Linked DNA regions of Tistrella bauzanensis. The protein of the gene in region 1 binds, or shares a complex with, the protein of each later gene. Links are inferred from orthologs where the notes say so. Each region holds a gene or a part of one and is shown on either strand. Other genes may lie near its edges. The genes, in order: eno and IEW15_RS10980.

Region 1 (6,559 bases):
ATGGTTCTGCTATTGTCCCTGGTGTTCATTCCGCTCGGAGGCGCCGTCGGCGCGGCCATCGCGACGGCCGTTGCCACGGCACAGGGCGGCATCGGCACCGCCATGGTCGTGCGCTGGCTGCTGCCGGCAGCCCGTCCGCTGGCGGCACTGCCGATGCCATCCCGCCTGCGGCCATTCCTCACGGCGCGGACCGGCTGATGCCGGATTTCGCGCGACCCTTCCCCGCCCGGCGCTTCCGATCCGCCCCCCGACCCGATTACAGGCGCGCATGACGACATCCGAGAGCATTACGCCACGCGTACGCAATGTGACCTTCGGGCTGGTGAACCGGGCGGTCAAGACAGTCGATGCCCTGACGCTGCTGGTGGCGGCGGTGCTGGCCCGACCGCTGTCGGAAGCGACCCTGACGGATATCACCTGGGCGCAATCTCTTCTGCTGGGCGTTCTGGCGGTGATCCCGCTGGTGCAGATCAACGAATCCCGCCGGGTGTATCGCTGGGAGCGGTATCGCAGCCTGCGCGGACAGGTCGTGGATGTGGTGCTGGCGCTGATCATCGCCACGGCGGTCACCGGCCTGTTCGCGGTCGTCTTCCTCCCCGACAGCATCGTTGAGAGCTGGCTGGCAGCCTTCGCGCTGGGCGCCCTGGTGTTGCAGATGACCGGACGCGCGGTCGCCCGGCTGATGGTGGCCGGCATGGAAACCCGCGGCGCGCTGAAGCGGCGGGTGGCCGTCATCGGTGCCGGTGAAGAAGGCGAGGCCGCGATCCGCTATCTTGCGGCCCCCGGACATCGCGACTTGTACGAGTTGATCGGCGTGTTCGACGACCGGGCGACGCGGCGTGCCGTCGAGATCGCCGGGCTGACCGTCACCCATGGGGTCGACGATCTGGTCAAGCGCGCCCGGCAGGAGCGGGTGGATGTGGTGATCATCGCCCTGCCCTGGCGCGCCGGCCAGCGCATCGCCGAGATGATGCGCAAACTGTGCTCGATCCCGGCCGACGTGCTGCTGCCGATCGAGGCCGACTGGATCAATCTACGCGGGGCCCGGCTGTTCAGCGTCGGCGGCCTGCCCTTCCTTCAGGTCGCGCGCCGCCCGCTGAAGGGCTCCGACGCGATCCTGAAGAGCATTCTGGACTATATCGTCGCCGGGACCGCCATCGCCCTGCTGTCGCCATTGCTGCTGACGGTGGCGATCATGGTCAAGGTCGACAGCCCCGGACCGATCCTGTTCCGGCAACGCCGGGTCGGATTCAACGGCCGCGATTTCGACATGTTCAAGTTCAGGTCGATGACGGTCGATCCAACCGATGACGGCTCACGCGGCACGCCGCTCGACAATCCGCGCATCACCCGCATCGGCCGGTTCATCCGGCGGACCAGCATCGATGAACTGCCGCAGTTGTTCAACGTGCTGCGGGGGGAGATGTCGGTGGTGGGCCCCCGCGCCCATGTTCCCAACATGCTGGTCGGCGAGCGAACCTATTTCGAGACGGTCCAGGAATATGCCGCCCGTCACCGCGTGAAGCCCGGCATCACCGGCTGGGGGCAGATCAACGGCATGCGCGGCGGCATCCACGATGCGGACAAGGCCAAACGGGGCGTTGAACTGGACCTGCAATACATCGAGAACTGGACGCTGTGGTTCGACATCCGGATCATGGTCCGCACGCTGTTCGGCGGCATGGCCGGCCGCGACGTGTTCTGATCGCGAGGAGGTGGCGCATGGACAGGCAGACAGGACGAGACCGGCAACCACGGTCGGCCTGCGCCGCCATGGCGCTGGCGTCGATGCTGGCGCTGGCACCGGTCATGTCGGTGCCGGCCGGCGCGGCCGAGCCGCGCGTGCCGCTGCCGACGCCGTTTTCCATGGCCTATTATGAAAGCTGGTCCGAACTGCCGGGGGTATCCGGCCCGGACACCCTGCTTGCCGCCACACCCGCCCATGTCGATGTGCTGGCGATCGGCTTTGCTAAGCCGGATCTGGTGTATCGGGGGGATCTGGAGCTGGACGGCACCGGCATTCAGGTGCCGGTGTCGGGACAGGTTCTGGCAGAGGCGATCGCTGCCCTGAAGACGCGCGCGCCCTCAATCCGGGTGCTGATCTCGGTCGGCGGCTCCGGTTATATGACAGGCTGGTCGCTCTACGATCCGGCGGCGCTGGCGCGGCTTGTCCGTGACCTGGGCGCAGACGGCATCGATCTGGACTACGAACCGGCCGACCCGGGATGCCAGTCGGCCGAGGCTCGCCGTGGACCGACCGTCGTCTGCCTGACCGACACCACATGGACGCGGCTGATCGCCCAGACCCGCGCCGCCCTGCCGCGTCCGATGATGCTGGCGGTGCCGGCCTGGAGCACCGGCGCCTATGGTACCGGCGACTTCCTGAACGACCGGCCACCCAGCCCTCACACCGGATCGATGCTGTGGCTGGGCCGCGACCGCGAGGCGGCTGCCGCCGTCGATATGGTCTCGATCATGGCCTATGCGGGCGGCCCCGCCTTTCAGCCGGAACGTGCCTTCGATGCCTATCGTGCGATCTGGGATGGTCCGCTTGCGCTGGGGCTGATCGTGCCGCCCGACCCCACCGGACAGACCGTACCGGATATGGCGGGCATCCGTGACCTCGCCGCGCGAATCGCCGCCCGCGACCTGGCGGGCATCATGATCTATGGCATGTTGGGCACGCCGCCGGGTGGCGGTGACCCGTCCAGCCCCAGCGGCATGATGATGCTTCAGGCCGTGTGCGAGGGATTTGGCGGCGAAACCTGCTGAGGCGCGGGTGGCACAGTGTCCGTGCGGGCCGTCCTCATGGAATTGCCCTGAGCCGTTCAGCCTGTGGTCGCCCGTTCAGCCTGTGGTGGTTACGGGCCCATAGGTCGCTTCCAGCCGGGCAAGTGGTTCCGGCCGGGCGATGAAGATGAAGTTGTTGACATAGACCCGATCGGGCAGACGCCGGGTGCCATCGGCATTCAGGGCCGAGCGATCCTGAAGGCGGGCGATATCGAAGCCGGTCATGTCGTGCAGACGGCCATCGCGCAGATACAGGCCGCGATAGCCGATCGGGCCCAACATGGCCTGCAGATCGGCCAATGTGCCTGGGGTATGGCGTTCCTCCGCCTCGATCAGCAGGCTTGGTCGCTGTTCGCGCAGGGTGGCGAGGCCGCCGCGCAGCACCGTGCCCTCAAAACCCTCGACGTCGATCTTGATGAAGGCCACCCGCCGATTGCGACCGATCTCGACCGCCAGATCATCCAGGCGGCGGATCGCCACAGTGATGTGAAGCATGGCCGGCGTCGCGACACTCTCCACCGCATCGGCCTTGATCGAGGCCAGGCCGGAGCCCGCCTCAGGCACATGGAGCACGGCTTCGCCATCGGCGTCGCCCAGCGCCATGGCCATCAGCACCAGCTTGCCCTCCCGCAATTCGCGGCCGAAGCGTGTTTTCAATACGGTGCCAAGCGTCGGGTTGGGCTCGAAAGCCACCACCCGACCCGCCGTATGCAGCATCGGCGCGGTATAGGACCCGTGATTGGCACCGATATCATAGGCATCCGCATCGGCTTCGGCCAGCAGCGGCACAAGGGCCAGCTCCATCTCGCCATAATCCGGCGCCATCCGGTCACGGAGATCGATCAACCGCGCATAAAGCCGCGGCATTCGACGTTCGATGATCGCTTTAAGACCGGCCAATCCTACGTGCTCCCGGCTGCGAGAGTGCTGAAACAGAGGTGTCAGGATAACATGGAACCCATCGGCAAGGGATCACCGACTTACAGGCCCGGTAACATGGCGCCTGCAATGACGAGCCTCTTGCACATCCGGACGGCAGCGCTGATGATCGGGGGATGACTGGTGATGCTCCCGTTTGTCCCTCAGCTTCCGGCCCGTCAACGCCAGCCCGTTCGGACAGGCGCCGTGACCCGCGCATTGACAGCCTGATCACTTATTGGCGCGCCTGCAGACATGGGCGTCCCATGCCACTGCGGCGTGATTTCGATATCCTGATCGCCAGGCCGCGCCTGCTGCCCATGATGGTCATTCTGGAGCGCCTGGCCGACGGCCAGTTCGTGCACCGCTATGTCGGCAGCACCATTGTGACTCTGGCCGGACGCGATGCCACCGGCAGGATTGTCGGCCCCGATCTCTATGGCGATCGCTGGCAAGTGGTCGCGAAGACCTATGCCCGCGCCATTGATGACGGCGTGGTGCTGTGGGGCATCGACCGTGCCACATGGCCGCGCGGGGAATGGCGCAGTGCGGAATGGCTGATCGCGCCATTGGCCGGCCTGGATGATATGCCACGCTGGCTCGCCACCATCACTCTGGTTCTCGATGGGCCCGCCACCGCACGTGCCCCGGAAATCCATGTGGTCGGGGACGAACCCGACATTGAGGACAAACCCGACGTGCCGTGAGCGGCGCCACGCACGGTTGTGTCGGGACAGGGACCGCCGGGTGCCGGGCCGGACCTGTCGTGTCGAGGCCACGGCCGGGTCCGGCCCGTGAAAAAGCCGGCTGAAGACATCGCTCCAGCCGGCTTTCCATTGTCTCGCCTTAAGTCTCGCCTGCCTGCCGCTCAGCGGCGGGCCAGCGCCTTCAGCGCCCCGCGCCCGGCGTAATAACCGGTATCGCCCAGGATTTCCTCGATCCGGATCAGCTGGTTGTACTTTGCCAGCCGGTCCGACCGCGACAGCGAGCCGGTCTTGATCTGGCCACAATTGGTGGCAACCGCCAGATCGGCGATGGTGGTGTCCTCGGTTTCGCCCGAGCGATGCGACATCACCGCGGTATAGCCGGCACGATGAGCCATCTCGACGGCGCGCAGGGTCTCGGTCAGGGTGCCGATCTGGTTGACCTTGATCAGGATCGAGTTGGCGACGCCCTTCTCGATGCCTTCGGCCAGGATCGCCGGGTTGGTGACGAACAGATCGTCGCCGACCAGCTGCACCTTGTCACCGATCGCGCGGGTCAGGGCCGCCCAGCCGTCCCAGTCGCCTTCCGCCATACCGTCCTCGATCGACACGATCGGATAGCGGCCGACCAGATCCTCGTAGAAGCGCACCATCTCGTCGGCGCCGAGCACGCGGCCCTCGCCGTCCAGATGATATTTGCCATCCTTGAAGAATTCCGACGATGCGGCATCCAGTGCCAGCATCACGTCGTCGCCGGGCGTGTAACCCGCGGCTTCGATCGCCTTCATGATGAAGTCGATCGCCTCGGCATTGCTGCCCAGATTGGGCGCGAAGCCGCCCTCGTCGCCGACATTGGTGTTGTGGCCGGCCGCCGACAGCTGCTTCTTCAGATGATGGAAGATCTCGGCGCCGGTGCGGATCGCATCGCCGATGCTCTCCGCCGCCACCGGCATGATCATGAATTCCTGGATGTCGATCGGGTTGTCGGCATGGGCGCCACCATTGATGATATTCATCATCGGGACTGGCAGGGTATGTGCCATCACGCCGCCGACATAGCGGAACAGCGGCCAGCCGGCCTCCTCGGCCGCGGCGCGCGCCGTAGCAAGGCTGACGCCGAGAATGGCATTGGCGCCCAGGCGCTCTTTGTTCTCGGTGCCGTCCAGCTCGATCAGCGCATGGTCGATACCGATCTGGTCCTCGCCGTCATAGCCGATCAACTCATCGGAAATCTCGCCCATCACTGCGTCGACGGCCTGCTCGACGCCCTTGCCCAGATAGCGGCTGGCATCGCCGTCGCGCTTCTCCACCGCTTCGCGGATGCCGGTGGACGCCCCGCTCGGCACGGCGGCGCGGCCGATGGCGCCGCTCTCCAGCTCGACATCGACCTCGACGGTCGGATTACCGCGGCTGTCCAGGATCTCGCGGGCACGAATATCGACAATGGCAGTCATGAGATGTCTCGCTCTCCGTTCAAGGCAAGGCTTCGGGGGCAGTGCGGGGCCGGGGATCGGCCGGATCATGGCAGGAAGCCCGGCATGATGGGCAGTGTAACGGGATCAGGTGACACTGCGGCGTCGGTGCGGTGATGCGGCAGGTCAGACGACCAGTCGCCGGGCCTTGGCCAGGGCGTCGAATGCCATCCAGTCTTCCACCATGGCCGGCAGGGCCTTCAGCGGCACCATGTTCGGGCCGTCGCTGGGCGCCTTGTCGGGGTCGGGATGGGTCTCGGCAAAGATCGCGGCAACACCCACCGCCGCCGCCGCCCGTGCCAGCACCGGCACGAATTCACGCTGGCCGCCGCTGCGGCCGCCCAGGCCGCCCGGCTGCTGAACCGAATGGGTGGCGTCGAACACGATCGGGCAGCCGGTGCGGGCCATCACCGGCAGGCCGCGATAATCGGTCACCAGCGTATTATAACCGAAGCTGGCGCCACGCTCGGTCAGCATGACATTGCCGTTGCCGGCGGCATCCAGCTTGGCGACCACATTGGCCATGTCCCATGGGGCCAGAAACTGGCCCTTCTTGACGTTGACCACCCGGCCGGTCTCGGCTGCGGCGACCAGAAGGTCGGTCTGACGGCACAGAAATGCCGGGATCTGGAGCACGTCGACTGCCTCGGCCGCCATGGCGCATTGTTCCGGCAG
Region 2 (7,787 bases), on another replicon or contig:
ATCCGCACCGAAGGCCCCGGCGCCCTCTATAGCGGGCCGCTCGGGCGCCGGATGATCGACGATTTCGCCAAGGCGGGTGTGACCCTGCGGGCCGATGACCTGCGGCTGTACCAGCCGGTTGCAGCCGATGCGCCGTCGCGGCCCTATGGCAATTTCGATCTGGTGACCATTGCGGGGACCGGTGGTGCCGCGGCACTGGACGGGGTGGCCGGGGTGCGCACCGGTGTGACGCCGGTCGCCGGGGGCGGTGATGCCGTTCAATCCGGGGTCGTCGTGGTGGATCGCGTCGGTGTCGCCGTTGCCTGCACCTTCACGCAAGGGGCCGCCTTCGGCATCGGCCGGATGGGCGACGACACCGGCATCATCGCCGCCCGGCCCGCCGATGCCGGTGCATTGGCATCGGGTGCCGCGGTGCTGGCGATCAACGAGAACATCCGCAAACCCTATATGGCGGCGGCCACTACCGGTACAGGTGCCGTGCCGGCGATGTCAAAGCTGGTCGGTAACTTCTATGGCGGCGAGGCGCTGGATCAGGCAGTTGCCGCCGCTGGCAGCGCGGGTGCCGATGTCAGCGCCGCGGCCTGCGCCAACGGCATCCCGTCGAGCGATCAGCGCTGCAATGCGCTGGTGTCGCCGGCCTCGCCGGGCCTCGCCATCCGCTGATCGCCTGCCCTGAGGGGCCATGTTTCCCGCATCAGATATAACCTGTGGTTTTGTTTGATGCGGGAGCACCTGTTTCCTATCATCGCGGACACCATCCCGATGCATCCGCCCGGTCAGCCTGCCATCGATGCCCGGCAGGCGGGCCGGATGTCGTGCCGCAGTCCAAGGACAACCGACAAATGCCCGTCTCGCGCCGGTCGCAGATCCCGCCATTCCACGCCCTCGAAGTTCTGGCGGAGGCAAATGCGCTGGAAGCCCAGGGTCGCCACATCATCCATATGGAGGTGGGGCAACCATCGACCGGTGCGCCGCGCCCGGCCCTGGAAGCCGCCCGTCGCGCCCTCGACGGGCCGGCCTTCGGCTATACCGAAGGTGCCGGTCAGCCGGCGCTGCGGCGGCGGATCGCCGATCATTACCGCGCGTGGTATGGGGTCGATCTGCCGATCGAGCGGATCGTCATCACCCATGGTGCCTCCGGCTGTTTCACCATCGCCTTCCTTGCGGCCTTCGATGCCGGCGCGCGGGTGGCGATGGCGGAGCCGGGCTATACGTCATACCGCAATGTCCTGAAGGCGCTGAATATCGAGGTGGTGTCGATCGAGACCGGGCCCGAGAGCCGGTTTCAGCCGACGGTCGCCCATCTGGAGGCGCTGGACAAGCCGATCGACGGCCTGATCGTCGCCAGCCCGTCCAACCCGACCAGCACCACCCTGAAGCCCGAGGAACTGGAAACTCTGGTCCGCTATTGCGAGGCCAAGGGTATCACCCTGATCTCCGATGAAATCTATCACGGCCTCACTTATGGCGCGGCCACCCGTTCGGCGCTGAATTACTCACAGGCGCCGATCGTGGTGAACAGCTTCTCGAAATATTTCGCCATGACCGGATGGCGCATGGGCTGGATGGTGTTGCCGGACGACATGGCGCGCACCGCCGAGAAACTGGCCCAGAATTTCTTCCTGTCGCCCTCGGCTCTCTCTCAGATCGCGGCGACTGCGGCCTTCGATGGCTATGACGAGGCCGAGATCGCGGTGAAGCGCTATGCCGAGAACCGGCGCGTGCTGCTGGAGGGGCTGCCGGGCGTGGGTTTCACGCGCATCGCACCCATCGACGGCGCCTTCTATGTCTGGGCCGACATTTCGGATTACAGCATGGACAGCACCGCCTTCTGCCGCCGGATGCTGCATGAAGCCGGCATTGCCGCCACGCCGGGCATCGATTTCGATCCATTCAAGGGCCATCACTATCTGCGCATGGCCTTTGCCGGCAGCACTGACGACATGGTGCAGGTGGTTGACCGGCTGGACGGCTGGATGCGCCGCAGCTTCGGCGTCGGCAAGGTTGCCTGACCGATCAGGCTATGCCGGGTGCGTTCACGCACCCCGGCGTCAGGATAGGAAAAGGGGCTGCCGGCGTGATCCGGCAGCCCCTTGTTCGTTGCGTGCAACGGTCAGGATCGCGGCATCAGCCGCGGTCGCGGGCCGCCCACCAGCCGCGGCGCGGGCGCGCCGCCGTCTTGGCCGCGGTGTCGGCCGGCGGCACAACCGCCGCCTCGGCCACCGGCGCGTCGCCGGCCGGATGCGGGGCTGGCGCCTGCGCATCGTCAGCTTCGGCGGCATCGCGGTCGCCTTCGGTGGCGGACTGATCAGGCGACACCTCGGCGGATGCCCCCTCGCCAGACGCCCCCTCGCCAGTCGCCACATCGCCAGACGCAGCCTCGGTGATCTGGCTGTCGGCCGGCGCATGCGCCAGCGGACCATCGATCACCGGGGCGGCACCTTCGGGCGCCTCGACCGCCGGCACTGCGGCATCGGGACCACTGATCACCGTCATTTCGGCGGGCAGGGCCCCGACCACTGCGGCATCGGCGACCTTGCGCCGACGGCGCGGCCTGGCTGCCGTGGCGTCGTCGGTGGCGACGAGCTCGGCAGTTTCGGTGGCCTTGGTGCGGCGGCGGGTGGCAGCCGGTTTGGTGGTGGCCTTCGCCGCGGTCTTGGTGGCATCGGCCTTCGTGGCCCGCTTCCGCTTCGGGGCGGCGGCAGGCGCTTCAGCCTCGGCGGTTTCCGCAGCCTCCGTTGCCTTGCGGCGACGGCGCGGTGCCGGCGTGGCCTCCGTGGCCTCGGCGGCAGCCGGCTCCGCGACCTTGCGGCGCCGACGCGGCTTTGCCGGCGCGGCCTCGGCGACCGTCTCCGCTTCAACCGCTTCGGCTTCAACCGGCGCGGCTTCAACCGCTTCGGCGTCAACCACGTCCGGCGCCAGCGCCTCGCTCACCGCCTCGGCGGCGTCCTCGGAGACCGCCGCCTCGGCGACAGGTGCCTCGGTTGCCGGTATCTCGGCAGCCGGCGCCTCGACCGCAGGCGCCTCATCGGCGACGGCGGCCTCCGCCGGCGTCGATGCCTCCGGTGTCGGCATCTCCGGCATGGGCACCTCGATCACCGTCACGCCCGTCGGGCGCCCGGTGGCGGCCACGGCACCCACCACCTCGGCTTCCGCATCAGTCACCGCATCGGTGCCGAGCGGACGCCGCCGACGACGGCGACGGCGGTTGCGGCCTTCTTCGGCGCGCCCCTCCTCGGCATAGGCCTCCTCAGCGTGGGCCTCCTCCGCGGCACGATCCGGCTCACCAGCCGGGCCATCCGGCGCGGCGGCATCCATCGCCTCGGTGCTGGCGACCGGCGCCTCGGCCACGGCGGTCTCGGCGACCGCGACCTCGGCTTCCGCATCAGCGACGGCCGGCGTCACGGCGGTGTCAGCCTCGTCGGCGTCGTCTCCGGCATCCTCGCCGGTATCGGTCGCACGGGCCTCACCATTTGTGGGGCGCCGCCGCCGGCGCCGACGACGACGGCGGTTACCCTCGTCCTCGCCGCGCTGTGCGCGCTCGTCGGCGGTCTCATCGTCGGCAGCACTGGTTCCGCTGCTTTCGGCGGTCTCGGTCTCGACGTCGACGTCGATGTCGGCGCGGTCGTCGTCCTCGTCCTCGTCGTCATCATCGGCGCCGGTATCGGCGGACTCACTGCTGCCGGTCTCGTCGTCACGGCGCTTCCGCCGGCGCGACCGGCGACGGCGCTTGCGGCGCGCCCGCTCGTCGTCGCCATTGGTATCGGCCTCAGCCTCGGGCTCTGCCTCGACGGGCGCGCGGCTTTCGGCCGGTGCCGCGGCTGCGGCTTCCGCTGCGGCCTCGGCCGCGGCCTCCGCGGCCTCGATCTCTTCCAGTGCGGCCGCGGCGGCCTCGTCCTCGGCATCCTCGGCGGCGATACGCGCGGCATCGGCGGCGGCGGCAGACGACTGGGCGGTCAGCGGCCGGTCGGGCCGCTCGGCGCGCTCGGGGATTTCGCCTTCCTTGCGCTGTTTCGTGCGCTCCAGTTCATACGGCGTCGGCGGGGTCAGGTTGTCGGCGGCTTCCACCAGCACGCGGAACAGATAGCGGTCCTCGATATCCGCCAGCATCTCGCGCTTATGATTGAAGATGTACAGAGCCACCTCGGTCGGCACGCGCAGCACCAGCTCGTCGGTGCGCTCGCGGATGCCTTCCTCCTCGACCGCACGCAGAGCGGCGAGGGCGGTGCTTTCGACCGAGCGGACCAGGCCGGTGCCGCCGCAATGCGGGCACTGCATGGTGCTGGCCTCGATCAGCGACGGCCGCAGGCGCTGGCGCGACAGTTCCAGCAGACCGAAGCCGCTGATCCGGCCAAGCTGGATGCGGGCACGATCGGCCTTCATCGCATCCTTCAGGCGCCGTTCGACCGCACGGTTGTTCTTGCGGTCGTCCATGTCGATGAAGTCGATGACGATCAGGCCGGCCAGATCGCGCAGGCGCAACTGGCGGGCCACCTCTTCGGCGGCCTCCAGATTGGTCTTCAGCGCGGTCTCTTCGATGTTGCGCTCACGCGTGGAGCGGCCCGAATTGACGTCGATCGCGACCAGCGCTTCCGTCTGGTTGATCACCACGTAGCCGCCTGCCGGCAGCCGGACGATCGCGCTGTGCATCGATGCCAGCTGGGTTTCGATCTGGAAGCGGTGGAACAGCGGAATCCGGTCGCTGTACAGCTTCACCAGCCGCGCCCGGCTGGGCATCAGCATCCGCATGAATTCCTTGGCGGCGCGATAGCCTTCCGTACCCTCGACCATCAGTTCGTCGATGTCGTTGGTATAGATATCGCGGATCGACCGCTTGATGATGTCGGCCTCTTCATAAATCAGGGCCGGCGCGCGCGACGACAAAGTGCGCTCGCGGATGTCATCCCACAGCCGCGACAGATATTCATAGTCGCGCTTGATCTCGGTTTTGGTGCGCTCGGCGCCGGCGGTGCGCAGCACCACGCTCATGCCCGACGGCGCACCCAGCTCGGCCAGGGTCTCGCGCAGCTTCTTGCGGGTGCGGGCGTCGGAAATCTTGCGCGAGATGCCGCCGCCATTGGCGGTGTTCGGCATCAGCACGCAATAGCGCCCGGCCAGCGAGATATAGCTGGTGAGGGCGGCTCCCTTGGTGCCGCGCTCTTCCTTGGCTACCTGGACCAGGATCAGCTGCCGCTTCTTGATGACTTCCTGGATCTTGTACTGGCGATGCGGCTGCATGCGGCGGCGGCTCGCGCCGCCGGCGGCGATGTCGTCGACATCCGATCCGCCGACTTCCTCGATCTCGGGCCCCTCGGCGGCATCGGCCTTGGCGTCGCGCTCGGCGTCCTCGCGCGCAGCCTTTTCAACCTCGCGCACCAGCGCCTCGCGGTCGGCGACCGGGATCTGGAAATAATCGGGATGGATTTCGCTGAATGCCAGGAACCCGTTGCGGTTTCCGCCATAATCGACGAACGCTGCCTGAAGCGAGGGTTCGACGCGGGTCACCTTGGCGAGATAGATATTCCCCTTCAGCTGCTTCTTGGTCGACGTTTCGAAATCGAATTCTTCAAGCCGATTGCCGTTTGTGACGACCACCCGCATCTCTTCGGGGTGGTTCGCGTCGATCAGCATACGCTTCGTCATCGAGCGTGGAACTCCGGATATGACCACGACGGGCGCCGGCCGGTCTGAGGCGGCGCCGATCCGTCGGGCAGGATGTGGAGGAACGACGCGCAGGCCAGCGGCCGTCTGCGGCCCGGATGCCGGTATCGGCAGCGGCGGCAGGCGGCACGGTCAGGACCGGTGTCGTGAGGATGGGAAACGGCATCAGGACGACGATATCCGTACCGCCGAAAAATCGGCAGCAGGCAAGCCCTCGGGGGCTGGACGACGGGCGCTCAGACAGATGTGGCATCGGGGGACGCCTCGTGGTCCGCGCGGCCGACGCTGTGCGCGAAATCGCGCGCGTCGTTCATGACCGTTCCTTAGTCGTCGGGCCGGGCCCACCGCCAAATTGCGGTTCACCACGGTCCTCCGCCACCTCGTCAGGAAGTCGTGGATCCCGGCCGGCTGTGCCGTCCGAAGTTGCGGGCGGGCACGTCAGCGGTTGCCGTCATCCTGGCCTTGCGGCGGGTTCAACCGTCGGCCGGGGCGCTCATCCAGAGCCTGGGAGGCCTTGGGGATCGCCCATTGGACGTGACCCGGTCCTCATCCACCAGCCATACGGAATTCCGTCCTGCACCGCCCCGGGTCACAACCTGGGCTCCACACAAAAGCGCGGAGCCCGTCGATCACCAGACCGTTCCAGGCGCGCGCACTATAGAACAGGTCGCAGCCCTTCCACAATCGCGCTGTTGCAATCAGGCGACAGGGCAAGCGCATGTCGACGGTCATGTGATGCGGCGGCCCCGTTCAGCCGGCCTGGCCGGTGACCGGATGCTGCGTAACACGCCAGCCACATACTTAATGCCAAGTGCCAACAACGCAGATAAACACATTGAAAGATTGAGCGAGTTGCGCCTATAAGCAAATGAGTCACCCGCGCTGCCGCCCATTCGGATCGCCCGTCCGCGGGCGGCTTTTGCGCCGGTCCGTGATATGCCGCCGGACGCCTCGTGGAGCCGTCACATGTCGTCGCCTGCCGTCTGCACACACCTCCTTCGCCCCGCAGCCTCTCCGGCGCGGCCGCCTTGTGCCGGCCGTGGCGGCGCGGATATGGGCCGGATCGTGCGCAGGCTGATGTCGCTGGTTCTGTTGTCGCTGCTGTGCCTGAGCGGGGTCATCCTGCCGGGTACCGGCGTGGCCGAGGCCGGTGCCGCCGATGTGGCACGAGCGACGGGCCTGCGCTTCGGCCTGCACCCGGATAAGACCCGCCTGGCGATCGATCTGGACCGGCGGGTGGATTTCCGGGCCTTCACCCTCTCCGGTCCCGACCGGGTGGTGATCGATTTCCGTGGCCTCGACTGGCAGATCCTGGACCGCGGCGAGAATGACGGCGCAGGCCTGATCGCGCGATATCGGGTGGGATTGTTCGAGCCCGGTGTCTATCGCATGGTGCTGGATCTGACCCAGCCGTCACAGATCGACGCCATGTTCGTATTGCCGGCCCAGGACGGCATGCCGCCGCGCTTCGTGGTCGACCTGTCACGCACCACGCCCCAGGCCTTCGCGAAAGCGACGCTGAAGGGCGAGCCCGAGGACCGCTTCGACGGCACCAAGGTTGCCGCGGCCTCACCCTCGGCCGCGTCGCAGACCTTGAGCGCCGCGCCGGCGCTGCCCGATGCGGTGAAGCCGCGTCAGCGCGCCGACGGCCGTCGGGTGGTCGCCATCGACGCCGGCCATGGCGGCATCGATCCGGGTGCGATCGGCATTTCCGGCGTTCAGGAAAAGTCGATCACGCTCGCCTTCGCCAAGGCACTGGCCGTGGAACTGGAAAAGACCGGCCGCTACAAGCCGGTACTGACACGTGACCGCGATATTTTCATCCGCCTGCGCGACCGGGTGTCGATCGCACGGGCCGCCGATGCCGAGCTGTTCATCTCGATCCATGCGGACTCGGTGGGCAATCCCCGCACCCGGGGGCTCTCGATCTATACCCTGTCCGAACGCGCCTCGGACGGCGTTGCCGCCGAACTGGCCGACAGCGAGAACAAGGCCGATCTGATCGCCGGCGTCGACCTGTCGACGGAAAGCGCCGAGGTGACATCGATCCTGATCGATCTTGCGCGGCGTGAGACCATGAACCTCTCCGCCCGCTTTGCCGGCCATATCATCGGTCAGGTTCAACC

What was found.
Region 2: the proteins of eno (region 1) and IEW15_RS10980 are in contact, whole or in part, in a solved structure (PDB 2FYM), measured with the Escherichia coli proteins. The link is inferred for Tistrella bauzanensis from one-to-one orthologs.

Annotation. Positions count from the first base shown.
Region 1 is NZ_BMDZ01000007.1:1,337-7,895, forward strand. What follows is about bases 3,722-6,559. They hold eno (phosphopyruvate hydratase), read right to left. Parts: upstream 5,867-6,559; coding sequence 4,577-5,866; downstream 3,722-4,576. Other genes in these bases: IEW15_RS04715 (PAS domain-containing protein), read left to right, coding at 3,846-4,415; kdsA (3-deoxy-8-phosphooctulonate synthase), read right to left, coding at 6,011-6,559. Outside these bases: IEW15_RS04695 (lipopolysaccharide biosynthesis protein), read left to right, coding at 1-198; IEW15_RS04700 (undecaprenyl-phosphate glucose phosphotransferase), read left to right, coding at 269-1,705; IEW15_RS04705 (glycoside hydrolase family 18 protein), read left to right, coding at 1,723-2,772; IEW15_RS04710 (FkbM family methyltransferase), read right to left, coding at 2,848-3,690. UniProt on the Escherichia coli protein: Catalyzes the reversible conversion of 2-phosphoglycerate (2-PG) into phosphoenolpyruvate (PEP). It is essential for the degradation of carbohydrates via glycolysis.
Region 2 is NZ_BMDZ01000022.1:42,339-50,125, forward strand. Bases 1,928-5,993 are described here. They hold IEW15_RS10980 (Rne/Rng family ribonuclease), read right to left. Parts: upstream 5,644-5,993; coding sequence 2,128-5,643; downstream 1,928-2,127. Other genes in these bases: IEW15_RS10975 (pyridoxal phosphate-dependent aminotransferase), read left to right, coding at 1,928-2,012. Also shown: IEW15_RS10970 (gamma-glutamyltransferase), read left to right, coding at 1-663; more of IEW15_RS10975, read left to right, coding at 843-1,927; IEW15_RS10985 (N-acetylmuramoyl-L-alanine amidase), read left to right, coding at 6,727-7,787. UniProt on the Escherichia coli protein: Endoribonuclease that plays a central role in RNA processing and decay. Required for the maturation of 5S and 16S rRNAs and the majority of tRNAs. Also involved in the degradation of most mRNAs.